3 regions of the Vreelandella lionensis genome follow, and region 1 is predicted to be linked to each of the others. Evidence: predicted binding sites of a transcription regulator. Region 1 holds the regulator's gene; each other region holds the start of a gene.
What was found. Region 1 encodes sigma-54, which starts transcription at its own class of promoters, with help from an activator protein. Its sites were predicted from a motif close to TGGCACNNNNNTTGCTNT; they were not measured.
Positions count from the first base shown of each region.

Region 2: a site for sigma-54 is predicted at 2,361-2,378, ahead of ACIGG6_RS12685 (NCS1 family nucleobase:cation symporter-1). Genes of this name have one in related genera too.
Region 3: a site for sigma-54 is predicted at 2,074-2,091, ahead of glnK (P-II family nitrogen regulator). Genes of this name have one in related genera too.

Region 1 is NZ_JBITWC010000022.1:57,677-63,515, reverse strand. Features, by position in the region: gene rapZ (RNase adapter RapZ) at 1-201, opposite strand, end outside; gene ptsN (PTS IIA-like nitrogen regulatory protein PtsN) at 267-734, opposite strand; gene hpf (ribosome hibernation-promoting factor, HPF/YfiA family) at 739-1,047, opposite strand; gene ACIGG6_RS13975 (RNA polymerase factor sigma-54) at 1,145-2,560, opposite strand; gene lptB (LPS export ABC transporter ATP-binding protein) at 2,666-3,424, opposite strand; gene lptA (lipopolysaccharide transport periplasmic protein LptA) at 3,436-3,939, opposite strand; gene lptC (LPS export ABC transporter periplasmic protein LptC) at 3,948-4,520, opposite strand; gene ACIGG6_RS13955 (KdsC family phosphatase) at 4,520-5,062, opposite strand; gene ACIGG6_RS13950 (KpsF/GutQ family sugar-phosphate isomerase) at 5,105-5,839, opposite strand, start outside.
Region 2 is NZ_JBITWC010000019.1:53,600-59,438, forward strand. Features, by position in the region: gene ACIGG6_RS12680 (LysR family transcriptional regulator) at 1-721, shown strand, start outside; gene ACIGG6_RS12685 (NCS1 family nucleobase:cation symporter-1) at 788-2,305, opposite strand; gene ACIGG6_RS12690 (nitrilase-related carbon-nitrogen hydrolase) at 2,926-3,792, shown strand; gene hydA (dihydropyrimidinase) at 3,824-5,263, shown strand; gene ACIGG6_RS12700 (NAD(P)-dependent oxidoreductase) at 5,317-5,839, shown strand, end outside.
Region 3 is NZ_JBITWC010000015.1:74,943-80,781, forward strand. Features, by position in the region: gene ACIGG6_RS10965 (LysR family transcriptional regulator) at 1-503, opposite strand, end outside; gene ACIGG6_RS10970 (ferredoxin--NADP reductase) at 696-1,472, shown strand; gene glnK (P-II family nitrogen regulator) at 1,567-1,905, opposite strand; gene ACIGG6_RS10980 (ammonium transporter) at 2,171-3,418, opposite strand; gene ACIGG6_RS10985 (P-II family nitrogen regulator) at 3,506-3,844, opposite strand; gene ACIGG6_RS10990 (accessory factor UbiK family protein) at 4,194-4,535, shown strand; gene ACIGG6_RS10995 (helix-turn-helix transcriptional regulator) at 4,781-5,728, shown strand.

The DNA.
Region 1 (5,839 bases):
TTCAAGCGCCGTAGGAAGGTTGCGCGCGTCAATGCTCACTGCTAAGTGAGTGCGCTCGCCTTGCTCACGTAGTTCATCAACTAATGAGCCCAGCAGCATGGCGGGTAAATTGTCGATAGCGTAGTAGCCAAGATCCTCTAGCGCTTGTAAGGCGATAGATTTACCGGACCCTGAACGGCCGCTAATGATCACCAGTTGCATAGCGTCTCTCTTGGCTTGCATAGGAGGAAATTATCGCTGCGTGCAGTGGCCACCGCCCATAAAGCCTAGGCGGCTTGTTCGCGAATCTTGGCGGTAATAAGTGCTAAGAGTTCGCGCTGACTATCGGCTTTACGCAACTGCTGACGCGTATGGGCGTCGTTCATAATAGTAGCCACTTGGCCAAGCAGTGCTAGGTGGGTGTCATCTGCCTCTTCTGGTACCAGCAGCACAAACACAAGATCCACCGGGTCGCCATCAATGGCGTCGAAGTCTACTGGCTCAGCAAGCTTTAAAAAGCCAGCAATGGGTGCGCTACAGTGAGGACTGCGAGCGTGGGGGATGGCAACCCCGTTGCCTATCCCCGTACTGCCTAGTCGCTCGCGGCCAATGAGGCGGCTAAACACCTCTTGGCTATCTAGGCTGGGTGTATTTTGGGCGATAAAGGTGCTGAAAAACTCCAGCACCCGTTTTTTGCTGCCCCCGGGAACGTCATAAAGCACGCGCTCCGGGGGGAGGATGGTTTCCAACGTCATTGAGTTAACGCACACCAGCGCCCTGGGCGCGAGCTTGTGCTTTTTCCTTATGTTTAACGAGTTGACGATCGATTTTGTCTGCTAGCGCATCAATAGCGGCATACATGTCGTTATCAAGCGCTTCGGCGTGAAGGTCTGCACCGGCAGCGTGCAGTGTGCAGGCTGCTTGCTGGCGCTCCTTCTCAACAGATAAGGTCACTTGCACCGTGGTAATGTTGTCGTAATGGCGTTCAACGCGTTCCAGCTTTTCGTTAACGTAGTCACGCAAGGCGTCAGTCAGTTCAACGTGATGACCAGTGATGTTTACTTGCATTGACGTGCTCCTTATCCATCGGACTGTACTTCGATTGTAACCCTTTTTACGCTATTGCAAAGCCCTTGCGTTGAGTTTGTTCATACGTACCGTTTAACTAGCGTAAACGACGGCGCTCACTTGACGAGGGAATGCCCATTGACTCCCGGTATTTTGCGACAGTACGCCGTGCAACGCTAATGCCCCCCTCTTCAAGTAGAGTCACCAAGCGGCTATCGGAGAGCGGTTTTCCTGAGGGTTCATCCTGAATCAGCTTTTTGATGCGGGCACGAATGGCTGTGCTGGAGTGGCTGTCGCCGCCGTCTTGGCCGCTTACCTGGCTTGAGAAGAAGTACTTAAGCTCGAAAACGCCCCGCGGCGTGTGAATAAATTTCTGCGTGGTCACACGGGATATGGTGGATTCGTGCATCTCTACCGCTTCAGCAATATCCGCTAAAATCAGCGGTTTCATTGCTTCTTCGCCATGCTCCAGAAAGCCAATTTGGCGTGCAATAATTTCACGCCCAACTCGTAGCAGCGTGTCATTGCGACTCGATAAGCTTTTGATCAGCCAGCGGGCTTCTTGGAGGTGCTCTTTGAGGAACTGGTTGTCTTGGCTTTTGTCTGCGCGTTTGATCAAGCTGGCGTAGTCGGGCTGTATACGCAAGCGTGGTAGTGCTTCTGGATTGAGCTCTAAATGCCAGCCTTCATTGTCATGCCGAACGACTAGGTCGGGGGTGATGTAGCTGTCGTCGGTAACGCCATAGGTGCTCCCAGGGCGTGGGTCAAGGCTGCGAATTAAACGGATGACATCGTCAAGCTGCTCGTCATCAAGGCTTAAACGGCGCTTGAGAAGCCGCATATCGTCTTTGCCTAATGCTTCCAAAAACTGGCGAACCAGCCGTTTGGCGGGCATTAGCAGCGGGGTGTCCTCGGGTAGTGAGGCGAGTTGCAGCATCAGGCATTCACGCAGGTCTCGGGCAAAGACGCCGGTGGGCTCAAATTGCTGCAAGCGCAGCAGGGTATTTTCCACTTCCCGCTGGCTTAAGCTGTCATGGCCTTGGGCTTTTAATCCTTCCCGAATGTCATTAAGCGGCTGGGTGAGATAGCCGTTGGCATCCAGCGCATCAATCAGGCTTTCCGCGATGGCGTATTCTCGCGGGCTAAAGTCTGTCATGGCCAGTTGCCATAGCAGGTGGCCATGTAGGCTTTGTCCAGCGGCTTGGCGCTCGAAGTCGGGGCCTTCACTGCTGCCACCCAGGCTGCCTATGTCTTGATAGGTATCTGACCAGTCACTGTCGACGGAGAGTTCGTTGGGGATGCTCTCGGACCACTCAGCCTCTTGAGGCTCACTGACAGCCTGCTCGCCAAACTCATCTTCTTGCTCAAGCATGGGATTGGCATCTAGCGCTTGCTGAATTTCTTGACGAAGGTCCAGCGTCGATAGCTGAAGCAGGGCGATAGCCTGCTGCAGCTGAGGTGTCATGGTCAGCTGTGTGCCGATACGCAATTGGAGAGAAGCTTTCATGACCATCTGAGAACCACTCGTTAATCAGAAAGCTCCACCCTAGAGCGAGTTATGGCTTGGTGCAAGTGCAATAAGCATGCCACTAAAAGAAATGCTTCTGCAGGTCACTGTTTAAAGGCGGAAATCGGCGCCTAAATAGACATCTCGAACCTTCTGGTTGTTGAGGATTTCCTGGGCGTTTCCACTGGCAATGATGTGACCGTCGCCAACAATGTAGGCAATATCACAAATATCCAGCGTTTCACGAACGTTATGGTCGGTGATCAATACACCAATGTGGCGTTTCTTTAACGCTCGAATGATAGTTTTAATTTCCCCAACGGAAATCGGGTCAACCCCGGCAAAAGGTTCATCCAGCAGGATAAAGGCCGGTTCGGTGGCCAAAGAGCGGGCGATTTCAACACGGCGGCGTTCGCCCCCAGAAAGACTCATGCCTAAGTTGTCGCGTATATGAGTGATGTGAAAATCTTCAAGTAGTAACTCAAGTTGTGCTTCCCGGGCGCTTCGATCAAGCTCTTTGCGTGTCTCTAAAATGGCCATAATGTTGTCGGCCACGGAGAGCTTGCGGAAGATGGAAGCTTCCTGGGGTAGGTAACCAATCCCTGCCATGGCGCGTTCATGCATAGGAGCATGAGTGAGGTCAAGGTCGTCAATGCCTACTTTGCCCGCATCCGATTTGACCAACCCCACAATCATATAAAACGAGGTGGTTTTACCTGCACCATTAGGGCCAAGTAGCCCAACCACGCTACCTTGAGTGATTTCCAGATTAATATCTTTAACCACACGGCGGCGCTTATAGCTCTTCGCTAAATGATGGGCGTAGAGCGTTTTTACTGGTGTGGGTTCTGGGGATGTTGATGCTGCCACGTGGCCACTTCCTATTGTTCGGGCTGAAGGGTCATACGAATACGCTGATTTTCACTGCCGCTAACGTCAGAGCGTGCTTGTACTACTTCTTGATCGATAAAGTACTCTAAACGTCCACCTTGGAAGTGATCTCCTTGCTGGGTCAGCTCAGCTTGGTCAATCAGCTCAACCCGGCGTTCGGAAACGTGATAAATAATCCGACGCGCCCAGCCTTCTATAGGGGTTTCTTGGTCTTCAATTTGGTTACGCAAGTAAGCACGCTCGCCCGTAGCGATGGCGCGAGACAACTCGCCAGCATCGTTACGCTGAATTTCGACACGCTCGCCGCGTAGCTGCATATTGCCTTGGCGAATGTCAACGTTACCGGTGTACACGGCTGTCCCTGCTCGTTGGTCAAGGTCTAACCGGTCGGCCTCCACATGAATAGGCGCTTGGTTTTGTGCCGCTACAGGCAGTGCAATCGTGACAAGCGGCACGGCTAGGGCAAAAAGTGCAGTGCGGATTAGAGCATTCATCGCGACTCCTAAGGGGAACGGGTGGCCGGCGGATGAACGCCGCGCACGTTGTTGGTTAAACGGACTTGGCTGTCATCCAGCCATACATCCATTCGAGAGGCTTCCATACGCTGAGGGGGCTGCTGCAACACTACGTGGGTGTCGCTCCAGGCATGCCGGGTGGTCCCGTCGTAGTTTAATAGTTCGGTATCAAGCTGCCACCCCTCTTCAGGCGCTAGTAGCCGCGCGGAGCCTGCCAATGTTAATGCTTGGGTTTCGGTATTGAGGGTGCCAGTGTTCGCCGTGGCGAGCCACTCACGTTGTTCGCTATCAAACAGCGTGGCACGGGGTGACAGCACGTCAGTCATTGCCGTTTGCGGAGTATGCACCAGCCGTGGGGTTACCAGAGACTGCTGAATAGTGCCTGTTTCGCCAAATAGGGTAATTTCGGCATTCTCTAATACGTGCCCAGGTTCCTGGGCACGAGCTTCAGAGTCAATCTCAGTCTCCTGGGGGCCGCGAGGGTCTAGCCAAACCAGCACGCCGCCTAGGGCGATGACCATTACCGTGATCCAGACCCGTTTTCTTACCCTAAAGCGCATTATGACTGTCCGTGCAGATACGTATCGAGTACGGCATCCCAGTGCCCTTGAGACGTTAGGAGCGTATCGCAAATTTCACGCACAGCCCCGTGTCCGCCAAGGCGTTCAGTGATCCAGTCGGCATGGGTGTGCATGTAGTCCGGAGCATTGGGGACCGTAATACCGACACCGGAGCGCTTGATCGGAGCAAGATCAGGTAGGTCATCTCCACAGTAGGCGACCTGTTCTAAGGTGATATCAAGCCGCTGACAAAGCGCTCTCAGGGTAGTGAGTTTGTCTTCACAGCCCTGGTGCACGTGAGTGATGCCTAAGGCAGCAGCGCGCTGGCTCACCATAGGTGAATCACGGCCGGTAATCAGCGCCACATGGATGCCGACACGCTTGAGTAACTTCAGGCCATGACCGTCCTGGGTGTGAAACGCTTTGATTTCGATACCGTCAGCCTGAAAATAGAGACGGCCGTCAGTAAGTACACCGTCTACATCAATCGCAAGCAGTTTTACGCGGCGAAGCCGGTCGAGTAGTGCATCAGGTAGGGCCATAAAGCCTCCATCATCCATTGCCAAAAAAGCAGTATAAAGTCGTTAAATAACGCCGCTGGCAAGCAGGTCATGCATATGCAGCGCGCCGATGGGGCGCTGCTGTTCATCAACAACAGCCAGTGCAGTGATACGGTTATCTTCCATAATGCGCACCGCTTCGGCAGCCAGTATGTCTGGACCAATGCGCTTGCCGGGGCGCGTCATTACGTCATCTACCTGAACATCGCGCAGGTCGTGGTATTGGTCTAGCGTGCGACGCAAGTCGCCGTCGGTATAGACCCCGGCAAGACGGCCTTCGCTATCCACCACGCAGGTAAAGCCCAGTCCTTGGCGGGTTATCTCAAGTAGTGCATCGCGCAGCGGGCTGCCCAGCGCTACTTGAGGGAGCCGTGAGCCATCGTGCATTAAGTCGCTAACACGCAGTAGTAAGCGCTTACCGAGGCTGCCGCCAGGGTGAGAGAGGGCAAAGTCTTCAGCGGTAAAGCCCCGTGCTTCCAATAGGGCAACAGCAAGGGCGTCGCCTAGGGCAAGGGCGGCGGTGGTGGAGCTGGTGGGTGCTAGGTCAAGCGGGCAGGCTTCTCGTTCTACACCGCTATCCAGGTGGGCGTCTGAGTGCTGTGCAAGAGTGGAGCCTGGGCGGCCAGTCATACTGACCAGCGGTGTGCCAAGACGCTTGAGTAGCGGAAGTAGGGCCGTTACTTCAGCGGTTTCACCGGAGTTAGAGAGTGCCAAAACCACATCGGCGCGGGTAATCATGCCCAAGTCGCCATGGCTGGC
Region 2 (5,839 bases), on a different contig from region 1:
CGGCGGATTCAGCCTAACAGAAGAGGGGAAAGAGATTTATCAGGCAGGGCTAACGCTGCTTACGGCGCTGGAGACCTTTAAAAGCGACGTTAACGCGCTGCATCACACTATCAAAGGCAAATTGAATATCGGTATTACCGATAACCTCGTCACGCTACCCGCCATGGATGTGACCCATGCGTTGGCAGCACTCACCGCCCCTCATCACGAGGTAACGGTCCATATTCATATGGAGCCGTCGGACGCGGTGATTCGCGGCGTGATGGATGGTCACCTGCATGTGGGGGTAGTGCCTGCGGTGAATTTGCCCACCAGTTTAGAAACACAACTGCTGTACGACGAACCCTCTTACTTATACTGCTCCGCCGAACATCCACTGTTCAGCGTGCCCGATGAGGCATTGAGCCTTGCACAAATCGCCAGCCACCCGGCGATTCGCCCGCGCTACCCCCTACCTGATGCTGCACGCCAAGCCCACGAAGCACTCAACCTACAGGCTTCTGCCTCGGACCGAGAAGGGGCCGCCTTTCTGATTTTGACCGGACGCTTTATGGGCTTTCTACCCGAACATGTCGCCGAGCAGTGGGTGGCAGCTGGCAAGATGCGCGCGCTTCACACCGCTACTCAGCACTACCGCATCCCGTTTGTACTGATTACCCGCCATGACCGCCGCCCCAATCGCGTGGTGGATGCGTTTTTGGGGTTTATCAGTGGGACGTAGGCTAATCCTGACAAAGCTCGGCTAATTGCCGAGCTTTGTCATACAGCCACTATCACCGATAGCCGATCAGGATTGCTCTGTCACCTCGCTGGCCATCACTGGCGCAGGCCCCGCCTTTGGAGATGACGCCAATACCTGGCTTGCGACGTAGTAAACAATCGCCCCCAGCGCGGAGCCAGTGAACCAGCCGTAGTCATAGAACCAGTTCATCGTGCCGGTTAACAGTGACAGTAAGGTCAGCACAACAGGAACCCCGAAAGCGATAAAACCGGCCATGTTGACCGCAGGATAGGCGTGACCATCCAGGTACAGGCTGGGCACATCCAGGCGCTGCTTTTTAATCAGGAAGTAGTCCACCGCCATAATGCCCGCAATGGGGCCTAACAGACTGGAGTAACCCAGCAGCCAATTGGAGTACATCTGCTCAAGAGACACTCCAGGAGGAATGATGCCTGCCTTTTGTAACAGGTCATAGCCCATCAGCAGCACTCCCACCGCACCGGTTATCAGCACGCCACGCGTCTGGTTGATCACTTTTGGCGCTATGTTCTGAAAATCATTGGTAGGGGAGACGATATTAGAAGCGGTGTTGGTCGAAATAGTGGCAATAATGATCAATAACATCGCCATAATGACCCAGAAGGGGCTGTCGATATAACCGATTAACCTCACCGGATCTGCAACGGTTTGCCCTACTAGCGATTCAGACGCAGCGGTTAGCACGACCCCAAGGGCAGCAAAGAAGAACATCGTCAGCGGTAGACCAATAATTTGGCCTGCAATTTGATCTTTTTGGCTTTTGGCAAAGCGGCTGAAGTCAGGAATATTTAGTGAGAGAGTCGCCCAAAAACCCACCATGGCGGTCAAACCGGCAAAGAAATAACCATAAACGGAAGCCCCCTCAGGGCGCGATGGCGGTTGAGCCAGCAGCTCGGTCATCGACATATGCGGCCACGCCCACATCATCAGGCCAACGCCTACGGCCAACAGCAGCGGTGCAGCCAGCGTTTCCAGCCACTTAATCGACTCCGCTCCGCGAATGACCACATACAGGTTCATCGCGCCGAAAACAAAAAAGCCAATCACTTCCCCCACGCCACCTAAGGCTGCCCAGGCGGGAATTAGCTCCGACAGCAGCAAATGGATAGCTAAGCCACCAAACATGGTTTGAATGCCGAACCAGCCGCAGCCCACCAGCGCACGTACTAGGCACGGCACATTCGAGCCCAAAATACCGAAGGATGAGCGCAATACCACCGGAAAAGGAATCCCGAACTTAGTGCCAGGAAAGGCATTCAGCGTCAGTGGAATCAGTACGATGACGTTGGCCAGCAGGATGGCAAAGAGCGCCTCCCCCACGCTCAAGCCGAAGTAGGCGGTTAGCACCCCACCCAGCGTATACGTGGGCACGCAGATCGACATCCCCACCCATAGTGCCGCGATATTCCACTTACTCCAGGTACGCTCACTTGCCTGGGTAGGTGCAATATCTTTATTGAAGCGGGGACTATTGCGCACGTCCTCACCAACATTAAGTTCAATCAACCCCTCTCTGTCTACCATCTGGGTTCTTGAGCCAGTCATTTTATTCTCCTCAGCAGCGACATTGCCGACCGCATGTACGGGTTCAGCTTTTGTCGCAGCAATAAGCATGCCTAAACTGAAGACAGGATCGTTAACTTATTGAACAAAAAGCTGACTTGATCGACAGATAGGCAGTCACTACCTACGCGCTTGTTATTGTTTTCACCAATGTATAGCAAACCCACTAAAAACCTTAGTTCGTTAAAAAAATATTGCACCATAAAAGCACCATAAAAAGTGCACAAACCAGCCAATAAAAAATCAAATCACTGATTTTAAAAGAATTTAAAAACCACCAAATATGTGCAAACACTCACTAAATTAGCAAAAAAAGATCACATAAAAAATAAAAACAAATAAAATCAATTGGTTAATACATAGCCGCACACCCCATAAAAAAACCTTGAAAAGTGACTACGTAAAGGTCTATTTTCAAAAAGCTGTCAAATATGACAACTTTTACTCATAACAATAAACATTTGGCTTTAAGCCGACGTCACTACACGCCAAGCGACCGCCGTATTTGCTAATCCATATTAGCAATACATGGTTTTACCTGACCGTTAATCACCGTTATGCGTTAGCAGACGGTTGGTGCGTATGACACGAGAGGGCTTTGTATGCAGAAGATGAAAATCGGCCTGATTCAAATGGGCCTAAAAACCAGTACCGACCTGGAACCCGCCGCTATTCGAGACACAATGAACGAAGCGCATCTGCCGCTGATAAAACAAGCCGCTGAACAAGGTGTGCAAGTACTGTGCTTCCAGGAAGTGTTTAATCAACCCTACTTTTGTCCCAGCCAGGACAGCAAATGGTACGCCGCTGCCGAGCGGGTGCCGAAAGGCCCCACCTGCCAGATGATGCAGAAGCTCGCGGCTGAGCACCGCATGGTGATCATCGTCCCTATCTATGAAGAAACCGAGACAGGCGTTTACTACAACACAGCGGCGGTATTCGACGCTGACGGTAGCTATCTGGGCAAATACCACAAAACACACATTCCCCAAGTGGCTGGCTTTTGGGAAAAATTCTTCTTCAAGCCGGGCCAATCTAACTGGCCGTTGTTCGATACCGCCTACGGCAAGATCGGCGTGTATATCTGCTATGACCGCCACTTCCCTGAAGGCTGGCGAGCACTGGCCCTTAACGGTGCCGAAGTGATCTTCAACCCCTCCGCGACTGTGGCCGGGCTATCCCAATATTTATGGGAGCTTGAACAACCCGCCTCGGCCGCCGCTAACGGCTGCTTCATCGCTGCCATCAACCGCGTAGGCAGCGAAGCGCCTTGGAATATCGGCGACTTTTACGGCTCCAGCTATATCGTCAACCCACGCGGCAAGATCGAAGCCCAGGCCAGCGAAACGGAAGACGAGCTGCTGGTACACGAGATCGATTTAGACATGGTGCGCGAGGTGCGCAACAACTGGCAGTTCTTCCGTGACCGCCGCCCGGAAACCTATACCCGCTTAACCGACGGCGAATAAGCCCCTCAGTCAATTATCCCAGGAGTGAACCATGAGTTTATTGATCAAGGGCGGCACCGTCGTCACCCACGCCGACACCTACCGCGCTGACGTGCTCTGCGTCGATGGAAAAATCCACGCCATTGGCACCGATTTAGACGTGCCGGAAGGCTGCGAGATTGTCGATGCCAGCCACCAATTGGTGATGCCCGGCGGTATCGACCCCCACACCCATATGCAGATGCCGTTTATGGGCGCGGTGGCCAGCGAAGATTTCTACACAGGCACCGCCGCCGCCATGGCAGGGGGTACCACAACCATCATCGACTTTGTGATCCCAAGCCCCGGCCAGTCGCTGCTGGAAGCGTTTAACACCTGGCAAGGCTGGGCCGAAAAAGCTGCCACCGACTTCGCTTTCCACGTGGCCATTACCTGGTGGGACGAGAGCGTCAAAGAAGAGATGGGGACGCTGGTTCGGGAGCATGGGGTCAACAGCTTCAAGCACTTTATGGCTTACAAGGGCGCGATCATGGCCACCGACGATATCCTGGTGGAGAGTTTCTCGCGGTGTTTAGAGCTTGGGGCGATCCCCACGGTACACGCGGAAAACGGCGAGCTGGTCTACCACATGCAGCAAAAGCTGCTCGCCCAGGGGATGACCGGGCCAGAAGCGCATCCGCTTTCCCGACCACCTCAGGTGGAAGGCGAAGCCGCCAGCCGGGCGATTCGTATTGCCAGCACCCTGGGTGCACCGGTTTATTTGGTACACGTTTCAACCAAGGACGCCGTGGATGAAATCGCCTACGCCCGCCAGCAGGGTCACCCGGTATTTGGCGAGTGCTTAGCGGGCCATCTGGTAATCGACGACAGCGTTTATCAAAACCCCGACTGGGCAACTGCCGCCGCCCACGTCATGAGTCCGCCCTTCCGCCCTAAAGGGCACCAGGAAGCGCTCTGGCACGGCTTGCAATCCGGCAATCTGCAAACCACCGCCACCGACCACTGCTGCTTCTGCGAAGAGCAGAAGGCCGCTGGGAAAGATGACTTCACCAAGATCCCCAACGGCACCGCAGGCGTGGAAGACCGCTTGGCCGTGCTGTGGGACGAAGGCGTGAATACCGGCAAGCTATCGCCTCAAGAGTTTGTCGCGGTCACCTCCACCAACACCGCCAAAATATTCAACCTCTACCCGCGCAAGGGGGCGATCCAAGTGGGCTCCGATGCTGACATCGTGGTGTGGGACCCGAACGGTACGCGCACGATCTCCGCGAAAACCCACCACCAAAACGTCGATTTCAACATTTTCGAGGGCAAAACGGTGCGCGGTATTGCCCGTCATACCATTAGCCAGGGCAAGTGGACATGGCGTGATGGCGAGCTACACGCCGAACGCGGCGCAGGGCGCTACTTGGAACGCCCCGCCTACCCCGGCGTGTTCGAGCTGCTCGCCAAGCGCGCCGAGCTGAATGCGCCAATGGCTGTTAAGCGCTAATCCCAGCCCCTACGAAGAACAGAACAGTCCAGAAGGACCAGGGAGAAACGACCGTGACCCATTCACTTGATCACCTGCCCAGCGCAAAAGAGGTCGGCACCTACGACCCAGCGACGTTGGCGCATAATTTCAGCGATCTGCACCCGCCGCTGACGCCGCGCCAGGCCATCATCGAAAGCCAGCGCTGTCTCTACTGCTTTGACGCGCCCTGCGTCGAGGCCTGCCCGTCGGATATTGATATACCGAGCTTCATCCGCCAACTCAGTGAAAACAACATTAATGGCGCAGCGGAAACCATTCTGGAAGCCAATATCCTTGGCGGCAGCTGCGCCCGCGTATGCCCCACCGAAATCCTCTGCGAGCGTAGCTGCGTGCGTAACCATGACGCGGAATGCCAGCCGGTGCTGATTGGCCTGCTCCAGCGCCACGCCACCGATCATATGCAGTTTGAGAGCCACCCGTTTAAGCGCGCCGCCAGCACTGGCCGACACATCGCCGTGGTGGGTGCCGGGCCTGCGGGACTCTCCTGCGCCCATCGCCTGGCGATGTTGGGCCATCAGGTGACGATTTTTGAGG
Region 3 (5,839 bases), on a different contig from region 1:
AACACGCACAGCTCATCCTCGACCCAGGGCTGGCTGATGATCATATCGTCATCGCACTGCCCCTCAATCAGCCCTAAATCCAGCGAGTGCTGGCGCACGCCCTCAATGATATGCCTCGTATTACGCACCGCCAGCCGTACCCGGCTGCCGGGATAGCGCTGCATGAAATCGCTGATCAGCAGCGTAGCGAGATAGTTACCAATGGTGAGCGTTGCCCCCACGTCCAATGCGCCCACGCCCTGTTGGCCCCGCAGTAGCTCCTCAACCTCCTCGGCGCGGTCCAGCAGGGCCACCGCCTTGGGCAGTAGCTGGAAGCCGAGCGCGTTGAGCTTTAGCCGCTTACCAATGCGGTCGAGCAGTTGGCAGTCGAACTGGCGCTCCAGCTCCGCCAGCGCTGTGCTGGTGGCCGATTGCGACATGGCCAGCGCGCGCGCCGCCTGGGAAACGCTCTCATGCTGGGCAACGGCCACGAAGACTTCTAGCTGGCGCAGGGTGTAGTGCATGACCAGAACCTATCTGTGAGTGATCGGCGAGAGGGCTATATCGATTTTAAAGATAAGCGTTATCAAGATAATTTGCTTAACAGATATATCACCCTTTATTTAGAATAAGCAGCAACCTATAGAGCTATTTTTTATTCTTTTTTGGAATATGGCGAGCAAGGCTTAGGCCGCGCTGCCCTTGGAGGAGTTAGCATGAGCAAGTTTGCCCTGGAAGAAGTGCTAAGCGTTCACCACTGGAACGATACCCTATTCAGCTTCCGCACCACCCGCGAGCGCAGCCTGCGCTTCAAAACCGGCCAGTTTGTGATGATCGGCTTGGAAGTGGATGGCAAACCGTTGATGCGCGCTTACTCCATCGCCAGCCCCAACTACGAAGACCACCTTGAGTTCTTCAGCATCAAAGTGCCCGATGGCCCGCTGACCTCGCGCCTGCAGCACCTGAAAGTGGGCGACCAAATCATGGTCAGCCGCAAGCCGACCGGTACGCTGGTGTGCGACGACCTGCTGCCGGGCCGTAACCTTTACATGCTCTCGACTGGCACCGGCTTGGCGCCGTTTATGAGCCTGATTCAAGACCCGGAAGTTTACGAGCGTTTCGAGAAAGTCGTGCTGATTCACGGCGTGCGTGAAGTCTCTGAGCTGGCCTACGCCGACTTCATCACCAAAGAGCTGCCCGCCCACGAATACCTGGGCGAAGAAGTCGCCGAAAAACTGGTGTACTACCCCACGGTGACCCGTGAAGAGTTCCACACCATGGGCCGCCTGACCGACCACATTCGCAGCGGCAAGCTTTTTGAAGACACCGGCCTACCGCCGATTGACCCGCGCCAAGACCGCGCCATGATTTGCGGCAGCCCGGCGATGCTGGACGACACCAGCGCACTACTAGACGAACTGGGCCTGAATATCTCCCCGCGTATGGGCGAGCCGGGCGACTACGTCATCGAGCGTGCGTTCGTCGAGAAGTAAGGTGCTAAGAGATCAACATTAATTAGCTGCCAAACCTAAAACACCCCGCCAATGCAGTCGCGTGGCGGGGTGTTTGTTTGTACGCCATGGGGCGTTATACCGCGTCTTTACCTGTTTCGCCGGTACGAATACGGATGACCTGCTCAAGGGGCATCACAAAGATTTTACCGTCACCGATCTTACCGGTGTTGGCGACCTGGGTAATCGCGTCGATCACCTGCTCGGCCATATCGTCGTCAACGGCCACTTCCAACTTCACCTTGGGTAGGAAATCCACCACGTACTCCGCGCCACGGTAGAGTTCCGTGTGGCCCTTCTGACGGCCAAACCCTTTCACTTCCGTTACCGTAATGCCCTGCACGCCGATATCAGAGAGCGATTCGCGTACGTCATCAAGCTTGAACGGCTTGATAATGGCTGAGATCAATTTCATTGCGACATCCTCTAGCTTGGTGGCCCACTGTTATCAAAACAGCGTTATTGAACGGTTGTCATAACCCATCAAGGTTGGCGGGGCACTCGCATAGCCAAGCCCGTTACCCAGTGGGTTAAGCATACACCGCCATGGGCAGAGAATAAAAAACCAGTACGTACCTAGCTAATAACAACCAGCGTGCAACCTACCTGTGAAGGACAAAAAGGCCTCCCACGGTGGGGAGGCCAAAAGGAGCACGCCAGCTCACATGATTAGCGCAAGCTTATTTCTTAACGCTAAACTCGGGATAGGCTTCCAGACCGCACTCAGCGATATCGACGCCTTCATACTCTTCTTCTTCGCTAACGCGGATACCCATGACCGCTTTCAGCACCAGCCATACCACTAAGCTTGCGATGAAGACCCAGCCAAAGATGCCCACGATACCGATCAACTGTGCACCGAAAGAAGCATCGCCATTATTCAGCGGTACTGCCAACACACCCCAGATACCGACCACACCGTGAACGGAGATCGCACCAACCGGATCGTCCAGCTTCAGTTTGTCCAACGTTACGATAGCCGCGACAACAATCAGGCCGCCTACTGCGCCAATAATGGCAGCACCCAGCGCTGAAGGAGAAAGCGGGTCGGCGGTAATCGCCACCAGGCCAGCCAGCGCACCGTTCAGCGCCATGGTGAGGTCCGCCTTGCGGAACCACAGCTTGGCTAGAATAAGCGCGGCGATGACACCACCAGCAGCCGCTGCGTTGGTGTTCACGAACACTTGCGCAACGTTGTTAGCTGAACCGATATCGGACATTTTCAGCTCAGAGCCACCGTTGAAGCCGAACCAGCCCATCCACAGGATGAAGGTACCCAGCGTTGCCAGCGGCATATTGGCACCGGGAATCGCGTGGATAGAGCCATCTTTACCGTACTTGCCTTTACGCGGGCCAAGTACCAGCACACCGGCAAGCGCTGCAGCCGCACCGGCCATGTGCACAATGCCGGAACCCGCGTAGTCAGAGTAGCCCACTTCAGACAACCAGCCGCCGCCCCAGGTCCAGTAGCCAGACACCGGGTAGATGAACGCAGTCATCACCACGGCAAAGGCCAGGAACGCCCACAGCTTCATACGCTCAGCAACCGCACCCGAAACAATCGACATCGCGGTAGCCACAAACACTACCTGGAAGAAGAAGTCAGAACGCATGGAGTAGTAAGGCGCATCGTCGCCACCGGCCAGCACTGCATCGGCGCTGTTTTCAGTACCGATCAAGAAGCCCAGGTTCGGCAGGAAGCCGCCTGCGCTGCTGGAGTACATGATGTAGTAGCCCACCAGTAAATACATGGTGCAGGCAATCGCAAACAGTGCGATGTTTTTAGTCAGGATTTCTGCGGTGTTTTTGGAGCGAACCAAGCCCGCTTCCAGCATGGCGAAGCCTGCGGCCATCCACATGACCAGCACGCCGCAGATCAAGAAGTAGAACGTATCGAGCGCATAGCTCAAATCAGCTAACTCATTCATGAGGTGTTCCCCGTTTGTACTAAGAAAAGGTACTTGGAAGAGATACTTGGCGACGTTAAAACGTCATCAGCAACTCAAAGTCGGCCCTTAAACGGCGTCGGCACCGCGCTCACCGGTACGAATACGGATCACATCTTCCAACGGCGTCACAAACACTTTACCGTCGCCGATTTTGCCGCTATTCGCTGCGTTACAGATGGCATCCAACACGCTCTCCAGGCGCGCATCGTCTACGGCGACTTCCACTTTCACCTTGGGCAGAAAGTCGACCACGTATTCCGCACCGCGGTAGAGTTCGGTATGCCCCTTTTGACGGCCAAAGCCTTTTACTTCGGTAACCGTAATCCCTTGAACGCCGTTGTCGGCGAGTGCTTCACGAACGTCGTCAAGCTTGAATGGCTTGATGATAGCGGTGATGAGTTTCATCCCGGATCTCCCCTGCTGGCTCGGTGGATAGCGGCATGGCCGCCCGAATTTAGTGCTTGCCCTACTAATGCTCATACCGTGCCACTCACTTTTTTATTATTTAAATTCAAAAACTTAAATTATTAACATAAGTAAGTGGCGGTAACTAAGCACCGCTACCTACTACGTGCCGGACTTGCTTTGCACCATAAAAGAACATTGAAAAAAGCTAGTCGCCCCATTTCGATGCATTTGTACACGTACGCCCACCGCGCTTAATTAACAAACGGCACATGCGAATCGTCGGCGGGTTGCGTATCCTTACTCACAAGCAGTTCACATTTATGCGTGATCGTTTAAGGAGAGAGCCATGGCGCCCCAAGACCGCATTAGCCGCTTAGCCCAGCAGATCGGCGACCGTTTGCAGAATGCGTCACAAGCCCCGGAAGATATTCAGAAAGGTGTCCAGCAGGTGGTACGCGGCGCGTTTGACCGCCTGGAGCTGGTATCGCGGGAAGACTTTGATATTTTGATGGATGTGCTGCAACGCACCCGCTCGCGGGTAGAGGCCCTAGAGCGCCAAGTGGCCAGCTTGGAAGCAGCGGTAGAGGCCTCTAGCACCACCGCCGCCACGCCTGTAGAAGCTGAAGTACCGCCCGCCCCTGTGCAACCTTCCAGCACAACTAAGCCAACCGCTGACGGCGCTGAGTAAGTACGCCGTTTTGCACGGCATGGGGCAGGTTCGGCTGCCCCACTTCTTGCCCCTACCTCTCTCCCATACTCTCTCCCGTCCTCTCCCCTGCACTTAATTCAACACCTTATGCCAGTGAACAAGAATCACTATCATTGACAACCCTAGTGATAGTGCTATCGTGCGCTTATCTGCAGCCTCCCGCGTGCCGTTAAGCACCAATACGGCGCAGGCACTACGCTCCACCCACGATAGCGACTGCCCCCATGCCTCAGCAGGAACGCTTAGCAACGCCTGAAATCACCCCCTTTTCGTTGGCCCAGCTTGGCCAGCGCTTCGGCATTCACTACCGCATTGAAGGCCCTACTTCTCCGCGCCAGCCGGTCGCCACTGGTCATGTACATGACGTTAGCCTGCGCCACGGGGTGCACTTAACGCTCTCTGATTTGCAGGTAGAGCGTGGCTATACCTCCACGTCTTACCAAAGCGTGCCATGGTTCTTGAGCGTTCTCTTGGAAGGCACCATTCATCTCCAAATGGGCAAGCAGCAGATACAGCTCTCTGCAGGGGATGGCATATGCAGCCACTTTGATGCCCGACACCCACTCACGGTGCATCAACCTGTTCAGACACGCCTTCGTACTGTGAATATTGCGGTTCTGGCCACTGCACCCTTAGGGCTTCCCGCCCCGCCTGATGCTTCATGTTTGCATTGCTGGAAGCTCCCCAAGGCCCTCTGCGAAACGCTTTGCACCATTAGTGAGCAACCGCCCACGCTCTGGCGACAAGCGCTGGTATGGCAGGGGTTAGCACTGCAGTTGATTGGGTTAGGCTTGCCCGAGCGTCTGACAGCGCTACCCGAACACAAACGCCTTTCTACCCGTGATCGTCATTGCCTCACGGCACTACACTCGCGCATTGCTCAGCATCCCGCCGAGCTTTATAGCCTCACCGCATTAGCCAAAGAAGCCGCTATGAGCCCCAGCAGCCTGCGCCAGAAGTTTCGCGCCTGCTACGGCTGCACGCTGTTCGACTATATTCGCCAAGTGCGATTACAGCAGGGGTACGAGGCACTGCAACGAGGTGAGAGCGTGCAACAAGCGGCCCATCACTGTGGGTATCGGCATGCCAGCAACTTCTCCAGCGCCTTCAAACGCCACTTTGGTTTTTCCCCTCACGAGGGGAAATCGCTCCAGCGTATAGCCCGCGCTTGAGTTCCTTTCGCGTGTACAAACATGTCAGCGCGCATAGCAGGCTTGGCACGACGCATACCTTTATTTCGCCATAAAAAGCAATAATTCTCATTGCTTAATAACACTGATTCC